3 regions of the Dysosmobacter sp. HCP28S3_G4 genome follow, and region 2 is predicted to be linked to each of the others. Evidence: a T-box and tRNA genes for the amino acid it is inferred to sense, from the RefSeq annotation. Region 2 holds a T-box; the other regions hold tRNA genes.

Region 1 (9,412 bases), on a different contig from region 2:
CGGCGGAGCTGTGGGAGGCGGTGGGCCGTCTGCCGGAGAAGCTGCGGACGGTGGTGCATCTCCACTACGCCGAGGGCTACGGCACGGAGGAGACCGCCCGGCTGCTGGGCGTCCCCGCGGCCACGGTCCGCACCCGGCTCCGCAGGGCCCGTCTGAAGCTGAAAGACCTGTTGGGAGGTTATGATGATGGAGAATGACTATCGGAAGCTGACAGAACGCATCACCGTTCCCGAAGAACTCAACGGCCGGGTGCTGGACGCCGCCCGGAGGACGGAGCGGGCCGGAACGAGCCGTCCGGCGGGACGGCGGTGGCGTCCTCTGCTGCGGGGGGCGGTGTGCGCCGCCTGCGCCCTGGCGCTGGTGCTGGGCACTGTGCGTCCGCGTCCGGCGGAGGAGCGTGTGACGTATGATGAGGGCCTGCCGGTGCCCCTGGCGTACACCTTCGGCCTGACCGCCCTGGCGGCGGACACCGGGGAGACGGCAGCGCCCAACGCCAACGGCGGGCTGGCCTTTGCCCTGGGGATGGATCCGGAGCGGCGGATCTCCACCGGCAGCGGCAGCTATACGGGGTGCCTGCTGGAGCTCACCGGCCAGGGCATCCGGCAAGTCTCTCTGACCCTGGACCGGGGGGAGTTTTACCGCTGGCGGGAGCAGACGGGCCTGACGGAGCAGGAGGCAGAGACGCTGATGCTGTCCTGCAAGGCCGGGGGAGGAACATGCCACATGACACAAGAGGGCGCGGACGGCAGCTGGACCTTCCGGGAGATGACTCGTTTGGGCGCTCAGGTGACGGAGGACTATGACCCGGCGGCGCGCTACGGCCTGTGGGTGGATGTCCCCTGGGGCGGGTCGCGGGAACAGGACATTGAAGCGACGGTCCGGGCCTGCCTGGACGCCCTGGACGGGGCGGCGCTGGAGGTGACGGCCCTCTTTGAGGACGGGGCGGAGCGGTCCGCCCGCTACCGTCTGTCCGCGGGGGCGCTGTCGCGGACGGAGAACGAGGACGGCAGCGTCTCCCTGCTGCCCGCCCTGGAGGGTGAGACCGGCGCGTACTGCGGCCTCTACGCCGCGTCTGAGACGGACAGCCGCTGGTTTGCCTGGCCGGTGGAGGGCAGCCGCACTGTCAGTCTCAGCTTTCCCTACGGCGCCGCCAACGGCCGTTTCCACAGCGGCATCGACATCCCGGCGGAGCAGGGAACGCCCGTTCTGGCGGCAGCGGACGGCACCGTTGCCGAGGCGGGGTACAGCGCGGAGCGGGGGAACTATCTGGTGGTGGACCACGGCGGCGGCCTGACCACGCTGTACGGCCAATGCCTGCACATCGACGCGGCGGAGGGGGATACCGTGAAGGCCGGGGAGCGGATCGCCGCCGTGGGCTCCACGGGGATGTCCACCGGCCCCCATCTCCACTTTGAGGTCCGGCAGGACGGCCAGGCCCAGAATCCGGTGGCCTATTTCGACAGCGCCATCCGGGAGACGCTGCGGGCGGAGTAGAGGGAAAAAGGAGCGCCCCGGCCCTACGCAGCGGCGCTCTGTTGCGTATAGCAGGCTCGCCCGGCTTACCGTTCTTCCCGGAAGTAGGCCAGGCCCAGACTGGCCGGGGGCTGGTTCTCCCGCTTCTTCCGCAGGGAGATGAAGATCAGCACCGCGATGGTCACCACGTAGGGGAGCATCTTGAACAGCTCCATGGTCCGGCGGCCCAGGCCGGGGATGTACAGGAACATCCAGTACAGCAGGCCGAACAGATAGGAGCCCCAGATGGCATTCAGGGGCCGCCAGGTGGCGAAGATGACCAGCGCCACCGCCAGCCAGCCCAGGGCTTCGATGGTGCCGTCGTTGGCCCAGGTGCCCTTGATGTAGTCCATGGTGTAGTAAAGGCCGCCCATGCCGGAGACGCCGGCGCCGATGCAGGTGGCCAGATACTTGTACCGGGTGACGTTGATGCCCGCGGCGTCGGCGGTGGCGGGATTCTCGCCCACGGCCCGGAGGTTCAGGCCCGGCCGGGTGCGGGTCAGGAACAGGTGCATGATCATCGCCGTGACGATGGCCAGATACACCATGAAGCCGTAGCTGAAGAACAGGGAGCCCACGGAGCCCATGCCCACGGCGTTGGCGATGTTGGCCTTGTAGATGCTGCTGGTGGCGGACACGGAGATCTGGCCCACGCCGCCGGCCATGGTGCTGAGGCTGCCGCCGAAGAAGTTGGCCACGCCGCCGCCGAAGATGGTCAGCGTCAGGCCGGTGACGTTCTGGTTGGCCCGGAGGGTGATGGTCAGGAAACTGTACAGCAATCCACCCAGGGCCGCGGCGATGAAGGCTGCGATGAAGGAGATGATGAGGCACACCCACCGGTTGGGGTCGGGGTTGTTGAACTCATAGAAGAAGGATGCCGCAAGGCCCGCGATGCCGCCCAGATACATGATGCCGGGGACGCCCAGGTTCAGGTTGCCGGACTTCTCCGTCAGGATCTCGCCCAGGGCGCCGAACATGATGACTGTGCCGAAGACCACGGCGGACTGCAAAAGCTGGAACAGCTGGGAAACACTCATTTCGCCGCCTCCTTTCCGCCGCGGAAGATGATCCGGTAGTTGATGAAGAACTCGCTGCCCAGGATGAAGAACAGGATGATGCCGGTGATGACGTTGGACGCGTAGTCGTTGAGGTTGAACTGGGAGGCGATGCGGATGGCGCCCTTTTGCAGGAACACCAGCAGGAAGGAGATCAGGATCATCACGAAGGAGTTGAACTGGGCCAGCCACGCCACGATGATGGCGGTGAAGCCCCGGCCTCCGGCGGTGGTGGTGGAGATGGTGTGAGACGCGCCGGCCACGGCGATGAAGCCCGCCAGACCGCAGATGGCGCCGGAGATGGCCATGGTGCGGATGGTGACCTTCTTCACGTTGATGCCCGCGTACCGGGCGGTGTTCTCGCTGTCGCCCACCACGGTGATCTCATAGCCCTGCTTGGAGTACTTCAGGTAGATGTACATGCCGATGGCGATGGCCAGCACCAGGATCACGTTCAGGGCGTATTCCTGGCCGAACAGTTTGGGGAACCAGCCGCCCTTGGACGCCTGATTGATGACGCCCACGGTGTTGGAGCCCTTGGGATTCTCCCACAGGGCCACGAAGTAGCTGGTGATCTGAATGGCCACGTAGTTCATCATCAGGGTGAACAGGGTCTCGTTGGTGTTCCAGTAGGCCTTGAAGGCGGCGGGGATGACGCCCCACACGCAGCCGGCCACCAGGCTCATGACGGCCATCAGCACCAGCAGGGCGGGGGTGGAGATGGAGTCTCCGTAGGCCCGCATGAAGCCGGCAGTGATGATGCCGCCCACCAGGATCTGGCCTTCGGCGCCGATGTTCCAGAACCGCATCTTGAAGGCGGGGGCCAGGCCCACGCCGATGCACAGCAACATCATGGTGTCCCGGATGGTGACCCAGGACCGCTTGGTGGTGCCCAGGGCGCCGTCGTAAATGGCCTCGTAGACCTCCAGGGGATTCAGCTTGGTGACGGCGAAGATGAAGATGCCGCTGACCACCAGGGACAGCAGGACGGCGACGATGCGGATGGTGTAGGCCTTGGAGCGGGAGATGCCGTCCCGCTTGGCGATCCGCAGAAGGGGCTCATGGCCCTGTTTGATCTGACTCATGCCTGCGCCTCCTTCTTGTTGAAGCGGGTCATCAGCAGACCCACCTCCTCCTTGGTGGTGGTGCGGCCGTCCACCACGCCGCTGACCTGGCCGCCGCACAGCACCAGGATCCGGTCGCACAGCTCCAGCAGCACGTCCAGGTCCTCGCCGACATAGATGACGGCCACGCCCTTCATCTTCTGCTCCGTCAGCAGATTGTAAATGGTATAGGAGGTGTTGATGTCCAGGCCCCGGACGGCGTAGGCCGTCATCAGCACAGAGGGCTCCTGGGCGATCTCACGGCCCACCAGCACCTTCTGCACGTTGCCGCCGGACAGCCGCCGTACGGGGAAGCTGACGCTGGGCGTCACCACGTCCAGCTCCTCCATGACTTCCTCCGCCAGCTTTTTGGGGGCCTTGCGGTCGGTGAAGACGCCGTGGCCCTTCCGGTAACTGCGCAGCAGCATGTTGCCGGTCATGCCCAGGGAGCCCACCAGGCCCATGCCCAGACGGTCCTCCGGCACGAAGGCCAGGGAAACGCCGGCTTTCTTGATCTGGAGAGGCGTCTTGCCCACCAGCTCCACGCCGGGGGCGGAGGCGTCGCTGTCCAGGGGGTGATAGAGAACGGAGGCGCCGGGCTGCAGGGGCTGGAGGCCCGCGATGGACTCCAGCAGCTCCTTCTGACCGGAGCCGGCGATGCCGGCGATGCCCAGGATCTCGCCGCCCATGGCGGTGAAGCTCACATTGTCCAGCCGCCGGACGCCCAGCTCGTCGAACACCGTCAGGCCCTTTACCTCCAGCCGGGGGGTGGGGTCCTTGGGCTCCGGACGGTCGATGTTCAGCGTGACGGCGTGGCCCACCATCATGTCCGTCAATGCCTGGGGAGAGGTGTCCTTCGTGGCCACGTCGCCGATGTACTGGCCCTTCCGCAGCACCGCCACCCGGTCGGACACGTCCATGACCTCGTGGAGCTTGTGGGTGATGATGACCATGGCCTTGCCGTCGGCCTTCATGTTCCGCATGACGTCGAAGAGACGGTCGGTCTCCTGGGGCGTCAGCACGGCGGTGGGCTCATCCAGAATGAGAATGTCCGCGCCGCGGTAGAGGACCTTCACGATCTCCACGGTCTGCTTCTCCGACACGGACATGTCGTAGACTTTCTTGCCGGGGTCGATGTGGAAGCCGTATTTCTCGCAGATGGCGGTGATCCGGGCGGAGGCGGCCTTCAGATCCAGACGGCCCTCATCCAGGCCCAGGACGATGTTCTCCGCGGCGGTGAACACGTCCACCAGTTTGAAGTGCTGATGGATCATGCCAATGCCGCAGGCGAAGGCGTCCTTGGGGGAGGCAATGGTGACGGGGACGCCGTTCACCAGGATCTCGCCCTCGTCGGGGAAGTAGATGCCGGCCAGCATGTTCATCAGGGTGGTCTTGCCGCTGCCGTTTTCTCCCAGCAGGGATAAGATCTCCCCGCGGTTGATATCCAGGGAGATGCTGTCGTTGGCTGTGACGCTGCCGAACCGTTTGGTGATGTTTCGTAATTGGACCGCTGCAACAGTTTCCAAGAAGACCATCCTTTCTGCCGTATGGCGGAAAATCCATGGGAAGGTGCCGGGATGCCGCGTTTTCCGGGGATGTGGAGGGGCACCAAAAAAGAAATTGAGAGCACCTAAACTATTTTTATATTTTAGCATGCTTCCCGGCGGTTGTAAATTAAAAAACAGGAAAAAGGATGGGACGGGAGTATTTTTTAAAAACCTCTTGACATCCGGCAATTTCCGTGCTATTCTTATCAAGCTGACGATTCCTCGGAGGGCGAATGCAGGTGTAGCACAATGGTCAGGGCACCAGCCTTCCAAGCTGGGGATGCGAGTTCGATTCTCGTCACCTGCTCCAATATTCGCGCCAGTAGCTCAGGTGGATAGAGCAACTGCCTTCTAAGCAGTGGGCCAGGGGTTCGAGTCCCTTCTGGCGTACCATCCTCCTCTTGGAGCGAGTCGGAACAGCGCTTCTCATGCGGCGGAAGATCAGATGTGGTGGGTGTAGTTCAACTGGCAGAGCACTGGATTGTGGTTCCAGGTGTTGTGGGTTCGAGTCCCATCACCCACCCCAGAAAAGGACGAGGGGAGCGGGGTAACCCCGATCCCCTCGATTCCGTTTATTGGGGCGTCGCCAAGTGGTAAGGCAAGGGACTTTGACTCCCTCATCCGCTGGTTCGAGTCCAGCCGTCCCAGCCAGAAATGACAGCGCGGCGGCGCTTGAGATAAACCCCACATACAGAAGATGTGACCCGGTAGCTCAGTCGGCAGAGCAACTGCCTTTTAAGCAGTGGGTCCGGGGTTCGAATCCCCGCCGGGTCACCAGCGCAAACCCTAGAACCGCAACGGTTCTAGGGTTTGCGCTTTTTCCGGAATTCTCGTTGTGGTCCCTTCGTGGTCCCTTCGGCCCGGGTTTTTGTACTTTGCGGCTGGGAGCGGCGAAGCCTGCATAGCAAAATGGTTTGCATTTTCCCGCGGCCCTTTTCCGGCGGCGGGTTTTATGGTTATGGTATGGCCAAGCCTGGCCCAGTTCTTCACGGAGTGCATTGAGATCGAGGAGGAATAACCGGAAGCGGCGCTCCCATACAGCATACAGAATCCCCGGAACCGCCGGTTCCGGGGATTTTTTGCGCCTTTCCGGCGATGCGCGGCGGGGAGCGCAGAGAAGACCGGTGGGGAAAAATCCGTTTCTTTGCACGGCGGCGGACAAACGGCCTGCAAAAATACCTGGGAATTGAGGTGATGAAACCAAATGCTCGTATTTGAAAATTGGGAGCTGAAAACCGACGGGCAGATCCTGGCCCGGCAATATGACCATCTCTCCCGGACGCTGACCGTCAGCGGCGCGCCGGAGGGCTGGGACTGGCAGCTGCTGGTCCGGGCCGGGGAGAACTTCGACGTCATCGATTTGTCCCCCATAGAGGGCGGCGTGGGCGTGGTGCTGACGGCGCGGCAGCTGTCCGTGGCTGGGTACTGCAAATTGCAGCTGGCAGGCACTCTTCGCGCCGACGGCGTGACAAAGCGCCACACGAACATGATCTCCGTCTACATCCCGGAGAGCATGTCCGGCGACGCCAACTGGCCGGAGGTGCCCAGCGCCTTCAGTCAGGCGGAGAAACGGGCCCGGGCCGCGGCGGCGCAGGCGGAGGAGAGCGCGGCCGCGGCGGCGGAGAGCGCGGAGGCGGCGTCCGCCAGCGCCGCCCGGAGCAAACAGAACGCGGACAGCGTGGACGCGGACCAGCTCAACGCCCGCATCGACGCCAAGGGCGACAATCTGGAGTTCGACGAGACGGAGGGCCTGCTGTATCTGACCTCCGGCGGGGAGCGCATCGGCGACGGCATCAAGGTCATTACGTCCGGCGGCGGAGGCAGCGGCGGCGGGGAGAGCAACAACGCCATCCTGACCCTCACCAACACCACCGGCTGGATCTACAGGTCCATCGCCTGCGGCGCGGCGTGCCCTCTGTCCATCAACTGGTCCAGCCTGGAGAACGACCTGGCCACCGGCAGCGGCGTCTTGCAGGTCACGGTGGCCGGTTCGCTGAAGCACACCGCCCAGGTCGCCCAGGGAGACCTGACCATCGACGTGGGCCCGTGGCTCCCCGTGGGCAGCGCCTCCGTGAAGATCAGGGTCACGGACGTGTACGGCAACGCCCGCAGTCTGAATTTCAACATTACCACGGTTTCCCTGACGCTGGAGAGCAGCTTCGACGATTCTGTGGCCTGTTCCGGGGAGATCACGTACCCCTACGTCCCCACCGGCGCGGCGGAGAAGACCGTCCATTTCCTGCTGGACGGCGCGGAGCTGGACACCGCCACGGTGACGGCCTCCGGGCGGCAGCAGACCATGACCATCCCTGCCCAGTCCCACGGGGACCATCCCTTCGAGGTGTGGTTCACGGCGGAGGTGGACGGGGAGACGGTGGAGTCCAACCACCTGTACTACGATCTCATCTGCGTGGAGGACGGGAACACCACCCCCATCATCGCAACTAGCTTCCGGCAGGCCGCGGCGGAGCAGTTCGACAGCATCGCCGTCCCCTACATCGTCTACGACCCCGCCGGCCTGACGGCACCGGTGACGCTGAAGGCCGGCGCGGAGACCGTCGCGTCCCTGACGGTGGACCGGACGGAGCAGCTGTGGACCTACCGGGCGGACGAGGCGGGAGACCTGACGCTGTCCATCACCTGCGGAAACGCCATCAAGCTCATCCGCCTGACGGTGGCCGAAAGCACTATTGATGTTGCTGCGGAGACGGACAGTCTGGCGCTGTATCTGTCCAGCTACGGCCGCAGCAACAACGAGGAGGACCCCGGCGTGTGGCAGAGCGGCGGCGTCAGCGCGGAGCTGACGGGCTTTAACTGGACCTCCGATGGGTGGAAGGCCGACGAGGATGGTATCACAGCCCTGCGGGTGGCCGGTGATGCCCGGGTGACCATCCCGCTGAACATCTTTGCCCAGGACTTCCGGACCACCGGCAAGACCATCGAGGTGGAGTTCGCCACCCGGGATGTGCTGGACTATGATGCCGTGGTGATCTCCTGCTGGTCCGGTGACCGGGGCCTGAAGATCACGGCCCAGAAGGCCCTGCTGAAGTCTGAGCAGAGCGAGATTTCCACCCAGTACAAGGAGGACGAGCACGTGCGGCTGGCCTTCGTGGTGCAGAAGCGCAGCGAGTACCGGTTGCTGCTGGTCTACATCAACGGCATTCTCTCCGGCGCCGTCCAGTACCCAACCGACGATGACTTCTCCCAGAGTGCGCCTGTGGGCATCTCCATAGGATCCAACGCTTGCACCACGGACGTCTACTGCATCCGGGTCTACGACAACGACCTGACCCGGTTCCAGGTGCTGGACAACTGGATCGCGGACACCCAGGTGGGCCTGACCAAGAAGGAGCGGTACGACCGGAATAAGGTGTTTGACGATTACAGCCAGATCGTCATTGATCAGCTGCCCCAAGACCTGCCCTATCTGATTCTGGAGGCGGCGCAGCTGCCCCAGTACAAGGGCGACAAAAAGACCGTCTCTGGCCGGTATGTAGACCCGGTGACACCGGGGAACAGCTTTACCTTCACCGGCGCCCAGGCGGACGTGCAGGGCACCAGCTCCCAGTATTACGCACGGAAGAACTACAAAATCAAGTTCAAGGGCGGCTTCACGAAGAATGGGACGACCAGCCCCACATACCAGCTGCGGAGCGACAGCGTGACCACGGACACATTCACCTTCAAGGCGGACGTGGCGTCCAGCGAGGGCGCCAACAACGTGGAGCTGGTGCGGCTGTACAACGAGGCCTGCCCCTACCGGACGCCGCCTCAGGAGGCAGACAGCACCGTGCGCCAGGGCATCGACGGCTTCCCCATTGTGGTATTCCATGACGCGGGAGACGGGCCGAAGTTCATCGGCAAGTACAACTTCAACAACGACAAGGGCACGCCGGAGGTCTTCGGCTTCGCGGACGGAGACGAGAGCTGGGAAATTCTCAATAACACCAGCGACCGGGTGCTGTGGAAAAGCGACGACTTCACCGGCACGGACTGGCAAAACGACTTCGAGGCCCGGTATCCGGAGGAGAACACAGACGCCGCCCATCTGGCGGCGCTGGCGTCCTGGCTGAAGACCACCGACCGGAGCGCCGTGACCACCGATGAGGAAAAGGCGGCACGGCTGGCCAAGTTCAGGAATGAGCTCGCCAACTACATGAACGTGGACAGCGCCCTGTTCTACTACCTGTTCACG
Region 2 (9,412 bases):
CTGAATGGTGACGGTGAGATCCGTCTTGTCCTCCACCAGCATTTTCACCATGTGGTGCATGATCTGGGTCTCGGAGTAATCGCCGTCGTAGAGCAGCAGTTCGTTTTCTCCGCTGCCCTTGCCCATTCCGTAAGGCAGCAGCAGGACGAAGGCCAGCAGGATGGCCGCCACGGGGATCCACATCCCCTTAGACCCTCCTCTGGATTTCCGCATCTGCTTTTCAAACCAGCCCATCAGCAAGTCCAGAAGGACGGCAATGACCATCAACGCACCGGTGCCGGACAGGATCAGCGCCATGTCCTGGATGCGGATGCCCCGGTTGATGATGCTGCCCAGACCGCCGCCGCCCACATAGGCCGCGAACACCGCGGTGCCGATGGCGTTGACCACGGCGATGCGGATGCCGGTGAACACCGTGGGGAACGCCAGGGGGAATTCCACCATCAGCGTGCGGTATGCCTTGCTCATGCCCATGCCCCGGGCCGCCTCCTTCACGCCGGGATCCACCTCCTGGAGGCCCAGACAGGTGTTCCGCACGATGGGAAGGAGCGAGTAGAGGGTGATGCCGATGATGACCGTCAGCTTTCCCGCGCCGATGAACACCATGATGATGCCCAGCAGCGCCAGGGAGGGAATGGTCTGCAGCAGGTCCACCACCCGCAGGGTGACGGCCCGCACTCTGGGATAGACATAGGACAGGATGCCCAACGGCAGGCCGATGGCGATGGAGAGGATGCTGGCCGCCAGTACGATGAACAGATGCTCCCAGATAATGGACCAGTTCATCTGCCCACCTCCTTCCGCATACCGCGGGGCGTGACACGCTTCTGCAAGATGTCGATGAGTGCGCCGATGACGATGGCCAGAATGGCCGCCGGAATGGCGCCCAGCAGGATCAGGGTGTTGTTATTGGAGGAGGTGCCCTGGTAGACGAAGTCGCCCAATCCGCCCAGGCCGATCATGGATGCCAGCACTGCCCAGGAGACAGTGTAGATGGCGGCCATCCGCAATCCCGCGATGATGGTGGGCATGGCCAGGGGCAGTTCCACCTTCATCAGCGTCTGAAACCGGGACATGCCGCAGCCTCTGGCGGCCTCCACGTACCGGTCCTCCACCTCCAGGATGCCGGTGTAGGTGTTTTTCAGCACCGGGAACATGGCGTAGATGGACAAAGCGATGATGACCGTGGCGGGTACCATTCCCAGCCACAGGAACAGCACGCCGATAAACACCAGACCGGGGATGGTCTGGAAAATGGAGATGACGGGCAGGATGACGCCGGACCATTTTGGCACCCTGGACAACAGGGTGCCCAGCACCAGACCCAGGAGAAAGCCGGCCGCCACGGAGACCAGCACGTATCCGGTGTGGATGACGATGGCCTTTCCCAGCATGGCGCCGTATGTATCAAACAGCGCCCTCATTTCGCATCCCCCCACAGGTTCTCGGCCACCGACCGGGCCACGCTGGTCTTGGTGACGATGCCCGCGATGGTGTCGTCCTCATTCAGCACCACCACATAGGGCGCGCCGGAGTCCAGCAGGTAGTCAAAGCTCTCCTTGGCCTCGTCCCCCACCCGGACGGTGCGGGCGGTCTGGCGGACCATGGGCTCGATGCTGTTCAGTTCCCGGCCCCAGTGCCGGATGTCGCCGATGGAGATGGTGCCGGCGTACCGGCCGTTCTCGTCGGTGACCAGCAGGGTGTCCACGCTGCTGCGGGCCATGCGCTCGGCGCACTCCAGAACGCCCCGGTCCTTCTTGACGGTGATGGGGTTCGTCCGCATGAAATGCTCCACCGTGGAGGGCGCGGGCACGTCCGGGGCGTGCTTGCCCAGGAAGTTCCGCACCAGGTCGTTGGCAGGATGCTCCAGCATCTCCTCGGGAGATGCCATCTGCACGATCTCACCGCCGGACATGAAGATGATGACGTCCGCCAGCTTCAGGGCCTCGCCCATGTCGTGGCTGACGAACACGATGGTCTTGTGCAGCTTCTGCTGGAGATTCTTCACCTCGTCCTGGAGACTCTCCCGGGTCATGGGATCCAGGGCGCTGAAGGGCTCATCCATCAGCACGATGGGCGGAGACGCCGCCAGCGCCCGCAGCACGCCGATGCGCTGCTGCTGTCCGCCGGACAGCTCCGAGGGATACTTGTCCGCGTAGGCCTCCATGTTCACCATTTTCAGCAGGTCCCGGACGATGTCGTCACAGCGGGCCTTGTCGTATTTCAGCAGCTTTGGCACAACGCAGATATTCTGCGCCACCGTCATGTTGGGGAACAGGCCGATCTGCTGGATGACATAGCCGATGTGCCGCCGCAGCTCCACGGGGTTCATTTTGGCGATGTCCTCCCCGTCGATGAGGATGCGGCCCTCGTCCGGCTCCAAAAGTCGGTTGATCATCTTCATGGAGGTGGTCTTTCCGCAGCCGGACGGCCCGATCAGCACCAGAAATTGGCCGTCCGGGACCGTAAATGTGAGGTCTTTTAAAACTTTTGTCTGTCCATAGTTTTTCGATACGTGTTCAAATTGGATCATTGACGGCCTCCTTTACAGACACAAATCGCCGGGCAGCCTGAGCGGCCGCGGCATTTCCAACCAATACGATCACATCTCCCTCGTACATCTCCGCGTAAGGTCCCGGGGACAGGATCACAGATTGTCCTCGGCGTATGGCCACGATGGTGGCCCCGGTGGACTGCCAGAATTTCAGCGCCCCGATGCTCTTCCCCAGGACGGGAGATTGGGGCGGCACCGTCACCTCATAGTTGGGAAGAGGCTCCTCCGCGGCGGCGAAGGTCTCCCGGCTCTTGATCAGCGCTGCCACCGTCTCCGCCGTCTTTCTGTTCAGCTCCGTGTACTGCTCCAGCAATCCCCGCAGCTGTTCCCGCAATGCCCGGGTATCCGCCGCCTCGGAGAAGTTCTCGATATACCGCCGGGCGTTGTCGGCGGACAGGACTGTGGCGCCGCTCTGGGGCCTGACCTCCACCACCTTCATGTCCGCCAGCAGACGCAGGGCCCGGCGGATGGTCTCCGGCGATACACTGTACTCCGAGGCCATTACGGACCGGCCATAGAGACGGCTGCCCTCCGGCAGGTTTCCATTGGCGATGCGCCCCGCGATATCCAGGGCGATCTGCAGATATTGAGACGGTGCAACCGTCGTCCGCATAGACTGTCCCTTCTTTTCATTATAGAATTTCGGATTCCACGATATACTAACAACTTACTACATTTTTTAAAGATGTCAGTTAACAAATTGTGAACACCCCGTAAATTTCTGTTAAGAAACTCATTGTTTTCTATTATTTTCCCATATTTTCCGTATTATCCATCAAAAAATGACAAGATCCCCGGCGGAGAAAAATTTCTCCGCCGGGGATCGCTTTTTCGTTTCGAAGCTCTCAGTAAGCCAGCTTCTCCGCCAGATACGCTCTCAGCTCGCTGATGGGGATGCGGACCTGCTCCATGGAGTCGCGGTCACGGACGGTGACGCAGTTGTCCGCGGGAGTGTTCTCGTCGCCCACGGTCTGGAAGTCCACGGTGACGCAGAAGGGCGTGCCGATCTCGTCCTCACGGCGATACCGCTTGCCGATGGAGCCGGTGTCGTCGAAGTCCACCATCCAGTCCTTGGACAACTCCTGCTGCAGCTCCCGGGCCTTGTCGCCCAACTTCTTGCTCAGGGGCAGCACCGCCACCTTGAAGGGGGCGATGGCGGGATGGAAGCGCATGACCACGCGGGTGTCGTTCTTCTCGGCGTCCACGACCTCCTCGTCGTAGGCCTCCACCAGCAGGGCCAGGGTCATACGGTCGGCGCCCAGAGAGGGTTCGATGACGTAGGGGATATAGTGCTCGTTCTTCTCCTGGTCGAAGTAGGTCAGATCCTTGCCGGAGTGCTCCTGATGCTGGGTCAGGTCGTAGTCGGTGCGGTCGGCCACGCCCCACAGCTCGCCCCAGCCGAAGGGGAACAGATACTCGAAGTCCGTAGTGGCCTTGGAGTAGAAGGCCAGCTCCTCCGGCTCATGGTCACGCAGGCGCAGGTTCTCGTCCTTGATGTTCAGGCCCAGCAGCCACTGGTGGCAGTAGTTCCGCCAGTAGTTGAACCACTCCAGGTCGGTGTCGGGCTTGCAGAAGAACTCCAGCTCCATCTGCTCAAACTCCCGGATGCGGAAGATGAAGTTGCCCGGGGTGATCTCGTTCCGGAAGGACTTGCCCACCTGGCACACGCCGAAGGGCAGCTTCCGGCGGGTGGAGCGCTGGATGGCCGGGAAGTTGACAAAGATGCCCTGGGCGGTCTCAGGCCGCAGATAGACCTCGTTGGCGGTGTCCTCAGTGACGCCCTGATGGGTCTTGAACATCAGGTTGAACTTCCGGATGTCGGTGAAGTCGCTCTTGCCGCAGCCGGGGCAGGGCACCTGATTGTCCCGGATGAAGTTCACCAGATCCTCCTGGGTCATGGCCTCCACGTTGACGTCCAGGTTGTTCTCCTGAACATAGGCCTCCACCAGCTTGTCGGCCCGGTGACGCATCTTGCAGGCCTTGCAGTCGATGAGGGGATCATTGAAGGTGGACACATGGCCGGAGGCCACCCACACCTCGGGGTTCATAAGGATGGCGGCGTCCAGGCCCACGTTGTAGGGGTTCTCCTGAACGAACTTCTTCCACCATGCCCGCTTGACGTTATTCTTCATCTCCACGCCCAGAGGACCGTAGTCCCAGCTGTTGGCGAGGCCGCCGTAGATCTCGCTGCCGGGGAACACGAAGCCCCGGTTCTTGCACAGCGCCACGACCTTTTCCATGGTCTTCTGTCTGTTGTCCATGCTGTTTTCCTCCTGATGCTCTATCAAAAAATTTTGTCTGCTGTGAGTTGAAAATAAAAACGCCCCGAGCCGTATGGCTCAGGGCGAACTTTCCAGTCCGTGGTTCCACCTGAATTTCCCCATGTTGGAGACACTCTGCCCGGTAACGGCGGGGACCGGCGGCGCCTACTGGTGTTCAGCGCCGCGGCTCAGGGACGCCTTTTCCCCTTCTCCGGCAAGGGCTCGCACCGTCCGCCCTCTCTCTTGGCCTTCTGAAAGAGATACTCTTTCCCGTCATCGCTTTTTACATCTTTGGTCACTGTATCATCTTTTGAAATGCTTGTCAAGTGGGGATTTTGCAGGACACCACTCCCCTTTCCCCCAAAATATCTCCGAAAAAATTCCGTGAGATCAAAAAAGCAATCAGCGGCCCGGATTTTCCGGGCCGCTGACAGTTCATGTATTCACTTCTTGTCCCGGTCGTAAGCCACGATCACACGGCGGTTGGGGTCCACGCCGGTGGAGTAGGTGGTGACGTTGGGGGTGTCCTGCAGAGCGGTGTGGATCACATGGCGCTCGTAGGCGTTCATAGGCTCCAGCGTCACGCTGCGGCGGTAGCGGACCACCTTTCCGGCCACCTTCTGGGCCAGATGCTGCAGGCTCTGCTCCCGCCGCTCCCGGTAATTCTCCGCGTCCAGCTGAATGCGGACCCGTCCGCCGCCGGTGCGGTTGACGGAGTAGCTGGTGAGCTGCTGGATGGCGTCCAGGGTCTCGCCCCGGCGTCCGATGAGGGCGCCCAGGTCCTTCCCTTCCAGGATGACCTTGTAGCGGCCCTTCTCCGGCAGATACACCCGGACGTCCGCCGGGGTCTCCATCTGCTCCAGCAGACCGGAGAGGAACTTCTTGATGGCCTGGGCCTTCTCGTCGTCCACTTCCTCACCCAGCTCCACGGCGGGAGCCGCTTTCTCCACAGGATTCGCCGGCTCGGGCTTCCGCTCCGGACGCTTTTCCGGAGACTTGGCCTTGGCGGGTTTCGCCGCCTTGGGAGCGTACTTCTGTTTCTGCGGCACTTCGGGGGCGACCTTGGGCGTCTCACGGACCGGCAACTCCTCCGGCTCCGCCTTGACGGCGGCAGGCTCCGGAGCGGTGGGGGCCTGCTCCTGCTCCTCAGGCTCCGTCTCGCCGTAGGTCACACGAATCTTGGCGGGCTGACTGCCCAGACCCAGGAAGCCGGACTTTGCCCGCTCCAGGATCTGCACGGAGACATCGTCCCGCTCCAGTCCCAGCTGACGCAGCGCGTTGGCAATGGCCTCGTCCTCAGTCTTGCCCGTTACATCAATATAACTCATAATGCAGCAAGCTCCTTATTTCTCATCAGTGTCATAGCGGTCAGCCTTATAAGAGCGGCCCCTGGCGTAAGGACGGTCGCCGACACGGCCAGCCTCGGTGGTGCTGGGCTTCTTCGCTCTGGCCTCTTTCGCCTCTTGGGCGGCCTTCCGCTTCTCCTTCAGCGTCTGCTTCTGCTCCACCTGCTGACGCTGCTGCTCCTGACGCTTGCGGCCTTCCTCCTGGCGCCGCTTGCGGTCTTCATCGATCTGGCGCTGACGCTCGTTCTCCTGCTCCTCCAGCTTGGTGTTATAGAACCTGCCGAGGATGGCCTCCTGAATGGCGGAGAAAGCGCTCTGGGCGATCCAGTACACGCCCAGTGCGGCGGGCAGGGTAAAGCCGATCCACAGGGACATCAGGGGCATCATCCACATCATCATCTTGTTGGAAGAAGCCGCGGCACCCTCCATAGGCTGACCCTTCATGGTGATCTTCATGGTGAGGACCTGGAAAGCGGCGGAGAGAATGGGAATGAGGATCAGGCCGATGGCGCCCAGCGTGATGCCGGTCTTCAGCATGGCAAAGGCGTCACTGGGGACAGTGGACAGATCCATTCCCAGGAAATGATAATCCACGTTGACCCAGTTGGGGTTCTCCGCAAAGAATTTCTGGACCGCGGGATTGGACGCGTTGTCGGACAGGTGCTTGACGATCTCGATCTGCGCATAGATGCCGTCTCTGACGGTTTCGCCGCTGGTGGTGGTGCTCCAGCTCAGACCAATGCTGGTGACCACTTCCTTGGCGGCCTCCAGCACCTTGAGACCGTTGCCCCGGGTGCCGAAGTTCATGAAGTAGACGATGGGTTCCCGGATGATATAATACAGGGCCATCAGGATGGGCAGGGGCAGGAAGCTCCACAGGCAGCCGGACATGGGATTGACGCCCTGTTCGGCATAGAGCTTCTGCATCTCCTCCTGCATCTTCATCTGGTTATTGGCGTATTTCTTCTGGATCTCCTGCATCTTGCCGGACATCCGGCTCATGCGGACCATGCTCTTTTTGGACTTCATCTGGAAGGGGAGCAGGATCAGCTTGATGACCAGAGTAAACAGGATCAGAGACACGCCATAGGACCCGGTGAGACTGTAGAACAGCCGCACCAGAGCCGCAAACGGATAACAGATCCAGTAACCGATTGTTGCCATAAATGTTCTCCTTACGTGTTTCGTTGGGGATCACAACGAAGCCCCTCAAACCGGAGGGGCCATGAGAAAAAGCCATTTCCCTTTCCCACGATAGAAGAAAAGGGAGGGGCCAGGGAACCGCAGGTTCCCGGTTTGATTTGCCCGCGGCAAATCAAAGAATCATAATCATTTTCGCCGCGGCGTGTACGTGGCGAAAATACCGAGACTCCAGCCGCCTTGGGCGGCGTCACCAGTGACCGATGTCACTGGTGGGGGGAATCCAAAGGGGGGACGCAGTCCCCTCTTTGACTCACGGGACCGGGTCATACCCGCCCTTGTGGAACGGGTTGCAGCGCAGGATGCGGCGGAACGCCAGCCAGCCGCCCTTCAGCGCACCGTATTTTTCCAGCGCCTCCAGCGCATACTGGGAGCAGGTGGGCGTAAACCGGCAGCAGGGCGGACGGTACGGCGAGATGGCCGCGCGATAGAACTTGACCAGAGCGATCAGGATCCGTTTCATGGCGTCTCCTTCAAAAGCGACAGCTTTTTCGCAAGACGGAGATAGGCGGCGGTCAGCTCCTGAAAAGAGGCCGTCACCGTCCTGCCCCGGGCCACCACCAGAATGTCGTAGCCCACGGCCAGCTTGTCCCCGTTGAGACGGCAGACCTCCCGCAGGCGGCGCCGGGCCCGGTTCCGTACCACGGCCCCGCCCAGCTTCACCGATACCGTGAAGCCGTAGCGGTTCCGGCCCAGCTTGTTCTTCCGGCAGTAGACCACCATGCAGCGGTCCACCGCGGAGGCGCCCTTCTGGTACATCCGGCGGAACTCATAATTCTCTTTCAGGGTCACCGCCCGTTTCACCAGCCTCGCCTCCGCAGTTCCAGATTTCCAAAATTGTCCGGTGGTTCAGGAAACTCTTTTAGGGACGGAGGAATCCTTACAAATTCCCGCCGTCCCTGATAGAACGATTCCAGTGTTTCCCGCGCTTTTCCGTAAGCCTTAGTAGGACAGACGGGCACGGCCCTTGGCGCGGCGGCGGGCCAGGACCTTACGGCCGTTGGCGGTAGCCATTCTCTTGCGGAAACCGTGGACCTTCTGACCATGCAGCTTCTTGGGCTGATAGGTACGTTTGGTTGCCATGTTGGAAACACCTCCTACTCATATTACGGCCGCCGGACAAGCGGCGGCTCTGCCCGACGGAGACTCGCTCCGCGGCACACAAAACTCAGGCGTCTTTTGGACGCGCCCTCTAGTATACATACATTTTGAAAATGTGTCAATAAAAACTTGAAAAACCTGAAAAATCACGTCCGGCCTGTCAAAAGGTTTCCCATTTTTCCGATCTTTTCCCGTCGGCCACAAAATCTTGTGCGTTTTTTCTTCATTATGACTAAATACAGCTGTTTTTCCCCTCCAAAAACAGGACAAATAATGGAACTTATTTATTAGAATATGTGTTGTCATTTTTCCTGATTTCTGGTATACTTATTTTGTTATGTTGCGTTCTACCCCACAGATTTTTACGGGAGAGAGGTGTTTCCTTTTGAATTCCGTTGCAGACATCTGGAACAACGTACTGCAGCAGCTGAAGCGCGACCTGTCCGAAACCACCATTAAGACCTGGTTCGACGAACTGGAGGCCGTGGATTTCCGGGACGGTAAACTATATCTGCACTGTGCCAACGATTTCAAGACCGGCTATATCCGTGATCTGTTCATGAAAAATATCCAGTCCTCGCTGAAGGATCTGTTCTCCACGGACATCGGCGTGGAGATCCTGGACGATGCGGCACTGGCCGCTTTTTCAGGCGCCGAGCCCGCCATGAAACGCGTCGGCGGCCTGGATCTGAACAAGGACCTGACCTTTGAGACCTTTGTGGTGGGTCCCTCCAACAAGATGGCCTACGCCGCCTCCGTCTCCGTGGCGGAGCATCCGGCGGAGCACTACAATCCTCTGTTCATCTACGGCGACTCCGGTCTGGGCAAGACCCATCTGATCTACGCCATCGCCCACGTCATCCGGAAGCGGGAGAAGACCGCCAAGATCGCCTACGTCAAGGGCGACGATCTGACCAACGAACTGGTGGCCGCCATTCAGGCCGGTCCCG
Region 3 (9,412 bases), on a different contig from region 2:
GAACACATCGAACTGCAGCGTGCCCACCACGCCCACGATGACCTCCTCCATGCCGGCGTCGGGGATCTTGAAGATTTGGATGGCGCCCTCCTGGGCGATCTGCTCCGTGCCCTTCATAAACTGCTTGCGCTTCATGGTGTCCTTGGGGGACACCCGCATGAAGTGCTCCGGCTCAAAGGTGGGGATGCCGGAGAACTTGAACTTCTTTCCCGGCACGGTGATGGTGTCGCCGATGGAGAAGATGCCGGGGTCGAAGACGCCGATGATGTCGCCGGCATAGGCCTCCTCCACGATCTCCCGCTCCGCGGCCATCATCTGCTGGGGCTGGGACAGCCGCAGCTTCTTGCCGGACTGCATGTGGAAATACTCCGTGTCCCGCTGGAACCGGCCGGAGCAGATGCGCATGAAGGCCAGACGGTCCCGGTGGGCCTTGTTCATGTTGGCCTGGATCTTGAAGACGAAGGCGGAGAAATCGGGGCTGTACACGTCCACCTCGCCGGTGTCCGCCACACGGGGCAGCGGCGGCGTGGTCATCCGCAGGAACTCCTCCAGGAAGGGCTCCACGCCGAAGTTGGTCAGGGCGGAGCCGAAGAACACCGGAGACAGCGTGCCGTTCCGCACGGCCTCCATGTCGAACTCCCGTCCGGCGCCCAGCAGCTCCACGTCGTCCCGCAGCGTGGCGGCACGCTTCTCTCCGATCATCTCACTGACGGCGGGGTCCTCCAGATCCACCTCCGTGGCGGCGGCCTTTTTGGCGTGTCCCTCGCCGGAGAAGAACAGGATGCGCTTCTTCTCCCGGTCGTAGACGCCCTGGAACTCCTTGCCGCAGCCGATGGGCCAGTTGACGGGATAGGTGTCGATGCCCAGCTCCCGCTCCACCTCCTCGCAGAGGTCCAGAGGGTCCCGGGTCTCCCGGTCCATCTTGTTGATGAAGGTGAAGATGGGGATGTGCCGCAGGGCACAGACCTTGAACAGCTTCCGGGTCTGGGGCTCCACGCCCTTGGCGCCGTCGATGACCATGACAGCGCTGTCGGCGGCCATGAGGGTGCGGTAGGTGTCCTCGGAGAAGTCCTGATGGCCCGGCGTGTCCAGGATGTTGATGCAGAAGCCGTCGTGCTGGAACTGCATGACGGAGGAGGTGACGGAGATGCCGCGCTGCTTTTCGATCTCCATCCAGTCGGAGGTGGCGGCCCGGGCCCGCTTGCCCTTCACCTCGCCGGCCTGGGCGATGGCGCCGCCGTAGAGCAGGAACTTTTCCGTCAGGGTCGTCTTACCGGCGTCGGGGTGGGAAATAATAGCAAAGGTCCGCCGCCGGGAGATTTCAGAACGAAGATCAGCCATGAGAACCTCCATGCGCCTTCCGGCGCTTGAAATAGTGTGATTCGGAGTGCTTGTCCACGGTGAACAGGGAAAACGGGCGCTGCCGCCCGGTCCCCAGAGGCGCGGGTACACGAAAAAGTCCTAAGGCCTTTTCAAGCCTTAGGACTTTTCCTGATCTGGAGGTGACACCCGGATTTGAACCGGGGAATCAGGGTTTTGCAGACCCTTGCCTTACCACTTGGCTATGTCACCAAGGAAACAATCTATCAGAAATGCGGTCTTGATCAGAGCCCACATGAATTATATGCTCCCCATTTGAAAAGATCACACCGGCGTGTGATCTTTTCAAATGGAGCGGGCAACGAGGCTCGAACTCGCTACCTCCACCTTGGCAAGGTGGCGCTCTACCAGATGAGCTATGCCCGCAAATGGTGCCCAGAGCCGGAATCGAACCAGCGACACGAGGATTTTCAGTCCTCTGCTCTACCAACTGAGCTATCTGGGCAAATGGCGACCCGGAACGGGCTCGAACCGTCGACCTCTAGCGTGACAGGCTAGCGTTCTAACCAACTGAACTACCGGGCCATTTTCCTTCATCCGACGCATTGAGTGGTGGGAACAACTGGACTCGAACCAGTGACCCCCTGCTTGTAAGGCAGGTGCTCTAACCAGCTGAGCTATGCTCCCGGATGACCACTTCCGTCAGACGACAAAAGTTATTATACTCACCGGGCCCCCATTTGTCAACCGTTTTTTTGAATTTTTTTATTTTTTGTTTTTCCGCATTTTTGCCATCATTTCTTCCAGGTCTTCTCTGGAAAAATGCTGTTTTCTGTCACAAAAGCGGCAGGTGAGATCTGCCTGTCCCTGCTCGTCGATCAGACTTTGCAGCTCGTCGGGACCCATGCTGATGAGGGCGCGGGCCATCCGCTCCCGGCTGCATGTGCAGCGGTACTCAATGGGAGTTTTTTCCAGAATCTCCACCTCAAAGTCGGACAGCAGCTTCCGCAGCATGGCCTCGGGATTGTCGTTCCCGTCCAGGAGGTTCGTCACGCTTCCAGCGGCCAGCACGCCGCCCTCCACCTTGCCGATGACGTCCTCCCCCGCGCCGGGCAGCAGCTGGATCAGATAGCCGCCGGCGGCACGGACGCTCTGGTCCCGGTCCACCAGCACCCCCAGCCCCACCGCCGAGGGGATCTGCTCCGACTCCACAAAGTAGGACGCCAGATCGTCGGCGATCTCGCCGGACAGCAGCGCCACAGTGCCCACGTAGGGATCCTTCATATTCAGGTCCCGGATGACGGTCAGGGTGCCGTCGGTGCCCACGGCGGCGCCCACGTTCAGCTTGCCGTCCTCCCGCAGGGGGAGGTCTACCGCCGGATCGTCCACCGTGCCCCGGACGTTGCCCTCATTGTCGGAGACAGCCAGAATGGTCCCCAGGGGGCCGCCGCCCTTCACCTGAAGGGTCACGCTGCTGCCGGTGTCCTTCAGGGCGTTGCCCAGCATGGAGGACGCCGCCAGCAGACGGCCCAAAGCCGCCGTGGCCACCGGCAGCGTCTGATGGATCTGCCGCGCCCGCTCTGTCAGATATTTGGTGGAGACTGCCGTGGCCTTCACCATGCCGTCGGCGGTGATGGCCCGTACCAGTTGATCGCTCATATGAAAATGCTCCTTTTGTTCATCGTTCAAATACCGCTGCGAAGCCGCCGGACGGCTCACGTCTCAGCGGCCTTCCGGCAATGGAAGATCCAGCGGTCCTCCTCCGGCTTCGGCGGACGGCCCGTCATGTCGCCTGTCAGGCGCACCTGATCAAAGCCGGCGTCCGCCAGCCACTGACGCAGCTCGTCCTCCTCCCAGGCCCGCTCCCGATGCTCCTCAACGCTCCGATCCCAGGTGTCATCGTCATTGCGGCGGAACAGATCCACCCAGTAGGTGCAGATCCGGGTCCGCCGGGAGAACTCCGTCCGCCAGACGCAGTAGACGTCCTCCGTCTCGTCCAGCCAGATCTGGCCGTCCATCCGGCGGAGCTTATAGGGCGTGTTCACATCAAACAGAAACAGTCCGCCAGGCCGCAGGTATTTCGCCACGCGGCGGAAGGTCTCCTGCAGTTCCGACGGCCGGGTCAGATAGTTCAGGGCGTCCAGCGTGGACACCGCGGCGTCCACCTGTCCCATCAGGCGCAGCCGGGACATGGACTGGTGCAGCAGGAAGGGCGGCTTCTCCAGATCCAGCGCCGCGATCTTCCGGGCCGCCTCCGTCAGCATCTCCACAGAGCCGTCGGCGGCGGTGACAGCGTAGCCCCTCTCCGCCAGCAGGCAGGCGATGGACCCGGTGCCGCAGCCCAGATCCAGCACCGTCCGCACCGGGACGCCGCTCTTCCGCAGCTGCCGGTCCAGATAGTCTGCCCGGCGGCGATATTGTACATCCTGGGTCAGAACGTCATACGCGCCGGCCAGCGCCTCGTAACTGCTCATTGCTCCTTCGGTTCCTCCTGGCCCTTCCGGCGTGCGAAAATCTTGGCATAGGCGCCGGTGCCATAACTCAGGGAGCGGTTCACCCGGCTGATGGTGGCGCTGGACGCGCCGGTGCGCTCCAGAATATCATTGTAGATCAGCCCCTGATCCAGCAGGGACGCCACCTCAAACCGCTGCTCCATGGAACGCAGTTCCGAAACCGTGCACAGGTCCTGGAAGAAGTCGTAGCACTCCTTCTCGTCCTTCAGCATCAGAATGGCTTTATAGAGTTCGCCGTTCTTCTCTTTCTTGCCGATCTTCACCATGTCACATACTCCTTAAATGTCAAGATCCTTTTGATCAATCCATTTTAACATTGTAGAGCGTGAAAGTAAAGAGGAAGCGTAGTTTTTGCGCAAAGTTTTTCCCGCACCCTTTCCCGGTCTCCGCATAGGCTGAGACAGAACGATTTTGCGGAGGTGGCTGTCCCATGGAGGACCGTTTGCTGGCCCTGGAGACCGAGGAATTCACGGCGGAGCGGGAGTGGACGGCGGAGGACATTCCCGTGCTGAAGGCCACGGTATCCCTCCCCCGTCCTATCGAGCGGAACGGCCGGGTGGGCAGGCGCATCGACCGCTTCTACCAGCTGCAGGCCCGGTCCTATTTCCGTTACTGCGAGAACTGGCTGTTTCCCAAGGCCGCCGCGGAATACCGGCAGGCCCTGGCGGACAGCGCCCCCCTCCCCTGCTGCACGGCGTCGCTGACCTATCGCGTCACCTGCTCGGAAAAAGGTATCTGGAGCCTCCATACTGACACCCGGGAGTGTCTGGGCGGCCGCACGGAGATCCTCCGCAGGGGGGATACCTGGGATCTGCGCACCGGCTATCCCATTCCCTTGGGCGACTTCTTCCCCCGGCGGACGCCGGTGCGGAAGCTGCTGTGCCAGACGGCGGAGGCGGAAATCCGGCGGCAGGAGGCGGCGGGCATGGCCCGCTATCACGAGAAGTGGCGGCAGGAGCTGCGCAGGAATTTCAACCGGGAGAACTACTATGTCACGCCGGAGGGCCTTCAGTTTTTCTGGCAGATGTACGCCATCGCCCCCTGGGCAGAGGGCGTCCCCACCTTCTCCCTGCCCTTCGGGGAACAGGGCTGTGCCTGGCCCATCCCAGAGTCTTTGATCCGTTTGCAAACATGATCTGCAAAGGAAAATACCCTGTCGGCATGGAGCGTGTTCCACACCGGCAGGGCATTCTGTGCGGTCGCCCCGCTATGCCGCGGGGCCCTTCCACTTTTTCGGATCCACATGCCGCTGCCGCAGCCGCCGGATGACGAACTGGCGGAACAGGGCGTACAGGACGGAGCACAGGGGGATGAAGAACAGCATCCCGGCGATGCCCATGAGCTTGCCGCCCAGAGTGACGGCGGCCAATACCCAGATGGAGGGCAGACCCACGGAGGAGCCCACCACATGGGGATAGATCAGGTTCCCCTCGATCTGCTGAAGTACCAGGAACAGGATGACGAATACCAGCGCCTGCCGGGGGTCGCTGATGGCGATGAGCAGCGCACCTACGGCGCAGCCGATGAAGGCGCCCACAATGGGGATCAGGGCCGTCAGAGCGATGAGAACGCCTACCAGGAGGGCGTAGGGCATCCGGAACAGGCTCATGGCCACCACGAACAGGGTCCCCAGGATACAGGCCTCCAGGCACTGGCCGGACAGAAAGCCGGAGAAGGTGCGGTCTGTCAGACGCAGGACCTCCAGTGTCCGGTCCGCCGCCCGCTCCGGCAGCAGGGCGTACAGGCACTGACGTCCCTGTCGGGCCAGTTTCTCTTTCTGGAGCAGGATGTAGAAGGAGAAGATCAGGCCGATGACAAAGGTGCTGAGGCCGCTGACCACGCCGCCGATCAGTCCGCCGCCGGAGGACACCAGAGCGGTGCCCCAGTTCTGGGCCAGGCCGATGGCCTTCTGGGACAGGGAGCTCCAATCCAGCTCCCAGCTGGCCACCAGATCCTTCGCATAGGGCAGCCAGGCCTCCAGCTGGAGGAGCCATGTCTCGAACCGGTCCAATGCGGTGGGAAGCTGTCCGCCGATAGAGCGCAGGGCCTCCCGGATGCCGGGGCCGATGACGCCGCAGGCCAGGCTCAGTACGCCCAGCAGCCCTACCAGCGTCAGCACCAGCGCCAAAGGACGGCGCAGCTTCCCGCCCTTCCTGACGCCGGAATACAGGTGCCGCTCAATGGCCCGCATGGGGACGTTCAGCACAAAGGCGATGGCGCAGCCCAGCAGGAACGGCGAAAGAATGCCCAGCAGCCAGCCCACGGCGCCCAACACGGTGCCCAGGTGCTGAAGGGCGCAGTAGAACGCCACGCCGCCGCAGACCACCAGCAGAAGACTTTTGACCGTCTGTTTATTCCATTCCATCGAATGACTTCATTTCCTTTCCAAAAGGTTTACTCGTCCACCAGCCGCTTCCGCTTCCACACGCCCTTCCGGAACCGGATGGTAAACAGCACTCCCCGCAGGCACTCGTCGCAGGCCATGGCGATCCAGATGCCCACAAGGCCCCAGCCCACCGCGTGGCCCAGCAGCCAACTGCCCAGTACCGACACCAGCCACATGCTGAACACGCCCACGCATACCGGATACCACACGTCTCCGGCGGTGGTGAGGCATCGGACCATGACGATGTTCACGGACCGGCCGATCTCCAGCAGAAACTCCACCATGACCACCTTCCGGCCCAACTCATGAATGACAGGGTCGGCGGTAAAGAGGCTGTAGATGGGGTCGCAGAAGATCAGGATCAGCAGCGTCAGCAGCTCCGATACCGTCAGAGCGATGCGGAGGGTGGACCACACGCGGCGGCTCACCTCCTCCGTCTTCCGTGCACCCATGAGATAGCCCAGAATGATCTGGGTGGCCTGGGCCACAGCAATAGAGTACACATAGGCCACGTTGGCCAGCATGCTGGCGTAGACCTTGGTGGCGATGACCGCGGTGCCCATGAGATTGATAAAGCGCAGGATAAAGATCTGCGAGACATTGTAGGACAGGGACTCTCCGCCGGAGGGCATGGCGATGGCCAGCAGCTTCCGGCAGGTGGCCCACGGAAAAGGCCGCAGGTGCTTCAGGGAGAACCGGACGGCGCATTTCCGCCGCAGCATCCAGATCACCAGCGCCAATCCCACGGCCTTGCTGAAGCAGGTGGACACGGCGGCGCCGGTGACGCCCATCTGCGGAAAGCCCAGCCAGCCGTTGATGAGGACGGCGTTGCCCGCCACGTTCAGCAGGTTCATCACCACACTGGCGGTGACCACCTCTCTCAGCAGCGTATAACTCCGCAGTACGGCGCACAGTTCGATGTACAGCCCCTGGATCAACACCGCACCGCCCACGATGCGGGTGTACAGGCAGGCGCCGGCCAGGGACTCCTCCGGCGTCCGCAGCAGGCTGAACACCACATGGGGCGCCAGCAGCAGGATCAGGCCCATCAGCAGACTGAACAGCGCGCTGACGGCCACGCCCACCGTGGCGATCCCGTCGCACTTCTCCCCCGTCTGCCCGGCGCCGATGTGCTGGGTCAGCAGGATGGTGGTGGCGGCGCTCATGGTCTCCAGCACGATGATGACCACATTCATCACCTGATTGCCGTTGCCGATGGAGGCCACGGCGGCAGAACCGAAGCGGGAGATCATGAACTGGTCCACATTGCCCACCAGAAGCTGCAACAGCAGCTCCGCGAAGATGGGCAGGGACAGGCGGAAGACCCGGCGGGTCTGGACGGAAGGCTTCAAAGTCATGGAATACCGGCTCCTTTATGTGCAGAAAATCGTTTGCTTTTGATTCAGGAAGCCAGTATAGCAGACTCCGCCGCCGTTGCAAGTGGCAAACCACCGAAAGAGTTCCCGTCCCGGCGGCTTCTTTTGTGGAATCAGACGCGCCCCGCCCGGCAGCGGCGGGCCATGTCCAGATACTCGTCTCTGGAGGCCACGTTTTCCGCGATCTCCGCCGCCGTCAGCGGACGGATCACCTTCGCCGGGTTTCCCAGCACCAGGGAGCCGTCGGGAACGTCCATTTTGCCGGTGACCAGCGCCCCCGCGCCCACCAGGCAGTTATTGCCGATCCGGGCGCCGGTGAGGACGATGGCCCCCATGCCGATGAGGGTGTTGTCCCCCACGGTGCAGCCGTGGACCACCGCCCCGTGTCCGATGGTGCAGCCCTTTCCGATGGTGGACGTCTCATGGAGCACGGCGCACTCCTGAACATTGGTGTCCTCTCCGATGACAATGGGGCCCTGGTCGCCCCGGATGGCGGCGTTGTACCAGACGCTGACGCCCTTTCCCAGCGTCACGTCCCCCACCACCGCCGCGCCCTCGCAGATCAGGACGTCCGCGTCGGTGGTCCTCAGTTCGTAAGCCATTGGAATCGCTCTCTTTCTTTCGTGCCGCGCCGGAACTCAGATGGCGAAGTTGCCGTCCACGAACACGGGAATCTCCCGGCCGTCGTGGGTGGTGCCCACGATGGACAGGTCCGCCGTGCCCACCATGAAGTCCACGTGGGTGATGGAGTCGTTGAGGCCGTGGGCTTTCAGCTCCTCCTTGGTCATCTGCTGGCCGCCCTTCAGGCAGGGATATGCCTCGCCGAAGGCGATGTGGCAGGCGGCGTTCTCGTCAAACAGAGTGTTGTAGTACAGGATCTTCTGGTTGGAGATGGGGGAGTCGTAGGGCACCAGGGCCACCTCGCCGAAATAGCAGGCCCCCTCGTCCACGGAGATGGCGGCCTTCAGGGCCTCCTCGCCCCTCTCCGCGTGGGCCTCCACGATTTTGCCGTCTTTCACCACGAAGTGGAACTTGTCGATGATGTTGCCGTCGTTCACCAGGGGCACGGCGGAGTACACCACGCCGTTGACGCCGGTCTTCAGGGGCGAGGTGAACAGCTCCTCCGTGGGGATATTGGCGATATACTCCTGGCCGGACAGGGTGACGTCGTTGCCCGCCTCCCAGATGTGGCCCTCCGGCAGCTCCACCGTCAGGTCCGTGCCCAGGGAGTTGGTGTAGTGCAGGGACTTGAAGTTCAGTTCGTTCAGCTTCTCCATCCGCTGATGGAGGGTGACCAGGTGCTTCTCCCACTTCTCCACGCACTTGCCGTCGCCGGAGATACGGACGGCGGCAAAGATGGCGTCCCACAGCTTCTCCATGGCCTCGTCCTCCGGGCAGTCCGGGAAGACCACCCTGGCCCAGGACGGGATGGGGATGGACGCGATGCACCAGGGGAAGCCGCCGCACATCTGGAGCCGGTCAAAGTCCTTCAAGGCCTTGCCGCTGGCCTGCTGGGCCCGGACGATGCGGTCCGGCGCCACGCCTTTGAAATTCTCCGGGTCCGAGGCGGAGATGGCCAGATAGGCCGCCCCCTCCAAAGCGTAGTCGTTGAAGAAGTGCCTCCGCCACAGGGGCACCTCGTCGAAGATGGCGCCGTCGGCCTTCAGATACTTCATCCGGGCCATGGCGTCGTCGTGCCAGTTCATCACCACCTCCCGGCAGCCCCGGTCATAGGCCTTTTCGGCACAGAGCCGGGCGAACCAGGCGCACTCCACCGGGGAGGAGATCACCAGCGTCTGCCCCTTCTGCACGTTCAG

Evidence for each region. A T-box is a leader RNA that pairs with one kind of tRNA and senses whether it is charged. The one in region 2 lies ahead of ACTNBU_RS05180 (glycine--tRNA ligase), so its partner is inferred to be a tRNA-Gly.
Region 1: it has a tRNA-Gly gene. The T-box ahead of ACTNBU_RS05180 (glycine--tRNA ligase) is inferred to sense a tRNA for this amino acid. The anticodon was not compared.
Region 3: it has a tRNA-Gly gene. The T-box ahead of ACTNBU_RS05180 (glycine--tRNA ligase) is inferred to sense a tRNA for this amino acid. The anticodon was not compared.

What each region holds. Positions count from the first base shown of each region.
Region 1 is NZ_JBQHUP010000052.1:2,503-11,914, forward strand. Features, by position in the region: gene ACTNBU_RS10730 (RNA polymerase sigma factor) at 1-197, shown strand, start outside; gene ACTNBU_RS10735 (M23 family metallopeptidase) at 187-1,494, shown strand; gene ACTNBU_RS10740 (ABC transporter permease) at 1,560-2,549, opposite strand; gene ACTNBU_RS10745 (ABC transporter permease) at 2,546-3,652, opposite strand; gene ACTNBU_RS10750 (ABC transporter ATP-binding protein) at 3,649-5,205, opposite strand; tRNA gene ACTNBU_RS10755 (tRNA-Gly) at 5,453-5,527, shown strand; tRNA gene ACTNBU_RS10760 (tRNA-Arg) at 5,534-5,610, shown strand; tRNA gene ACTNBU_RS10765 (tRNA-His) at 5,668-5,743, shown strand; tRNA gene ACTNBU_RS10770 (tRNA-Gln) at 5,794-5,868, shown strand; tRNA gene ACTNBU_RS10775 (tRNA-Lys) at 5,919-5,994, shown strand; gene ACTNBU_RS10780 (DUF6273 domain-containing protein) at 6,422-9,412, shown strand, end outside.
Region 2 is NZ_JBQHUP010000014.1:30,203-39,614, forward strand. Features, by position in the region: gene ACTNBU_RS05160 (glycine betaine ABC transporter substrate-binding protein) at 1-786, opposite strand, end outside; gene ACTNBU_RS05165 (ABC transporter permease) at 783-1,424, opposite strand; gene ACTNBU_RS05170 (betaine/proline/choline family ABC transporter ATP-binding protein) at 1,421-2,533, opposite strand; gene ACTNBU_RS05175 (TrkA C-terminal domain-containing protein) at 2,520-3,167, opposite strand; gene ACTNBU_RS05180 (glycine--tRNA ligase) at 3,400-4,815, opposite strand; T-box leader at 4,892-5,101, opposite strand; gene jag (RNA-binding cell elongation regulator Jag/EloR) at 5,259-6,143, opposite strand; gene ACTNBU_RS05190 (YidC/Oxa1 family membrane protein insertase) at 6,159-7,325, opposite strand; gene yidD (membrane protein insertion efficiency factor YidD) at 7,615-7,824, opposite strand; gene rnpA (ribonuclease P protein component) at 7,821-8,165, opposite strand; gene rpmH (50S ribosomal protein L34) at 8,304-8,444, opposite strand; gene dnaA (chromosomal replication initiator protein DnaA) at 8,848-9,412, shown strand, end outside.
Region 3 is NZ_JBQHUP010000065.1:1,611-11,022, forward strand. Features, by position in the region: gene ACTNBU_RS11560 (peptide chain release factor 3) at 1-1,341, opposite strand, end outside; tRNA gene ACTNBU_RS11565 (tRNA-Cys) at 1,498-1,572, opposite strand; tRNA gene ACTNBU_RS11570 (tRNA-Gly) at 1,671-1,746, opposite strand; tRNA gene ACTNBU_RS11575 (tRNA-Phe) at 1,750-1,825, opposite strand; tRNA gene ACTNBU_RS11580 (tRNA-Asp) at 1,829-1,905, opposite strand; tRNA gene ACTNBU_RS11585 (tRNA-Val) at 1,931-2,007, opposite strand; gene hslO (Hsp33 family molecular chaperone HslO) at 2,086-2,979, opposite strand; gene ACTNBU_RS11595 (class I SAM-dependent DNA methyltransferase) at 3,036-3,794, opposite strand; gene ACTNBU_RS11600 (YerC/YecD family TrpR-related protein) at 3,791-4,099, opposite strand; gene ACTNBU_RS11605 (RsiV family protein) at 4,264-4,968, shown strand; gene ACTNBU_RS11610 (AI-2E family transporter) at 5,041-6,198, opposite strand; gene ACTNBU_RS11615 (MATE family efflux transporter) at 6,228-7,577, opposite strand; gene ACTNBU_RS11620 (gamma carbonic anhydrase family protein) at 7,709-8,197, opposite strand; gene ACTNBU_RS11625 (aminopeptidase) at 8,234-9,412, opposite strand, start outside.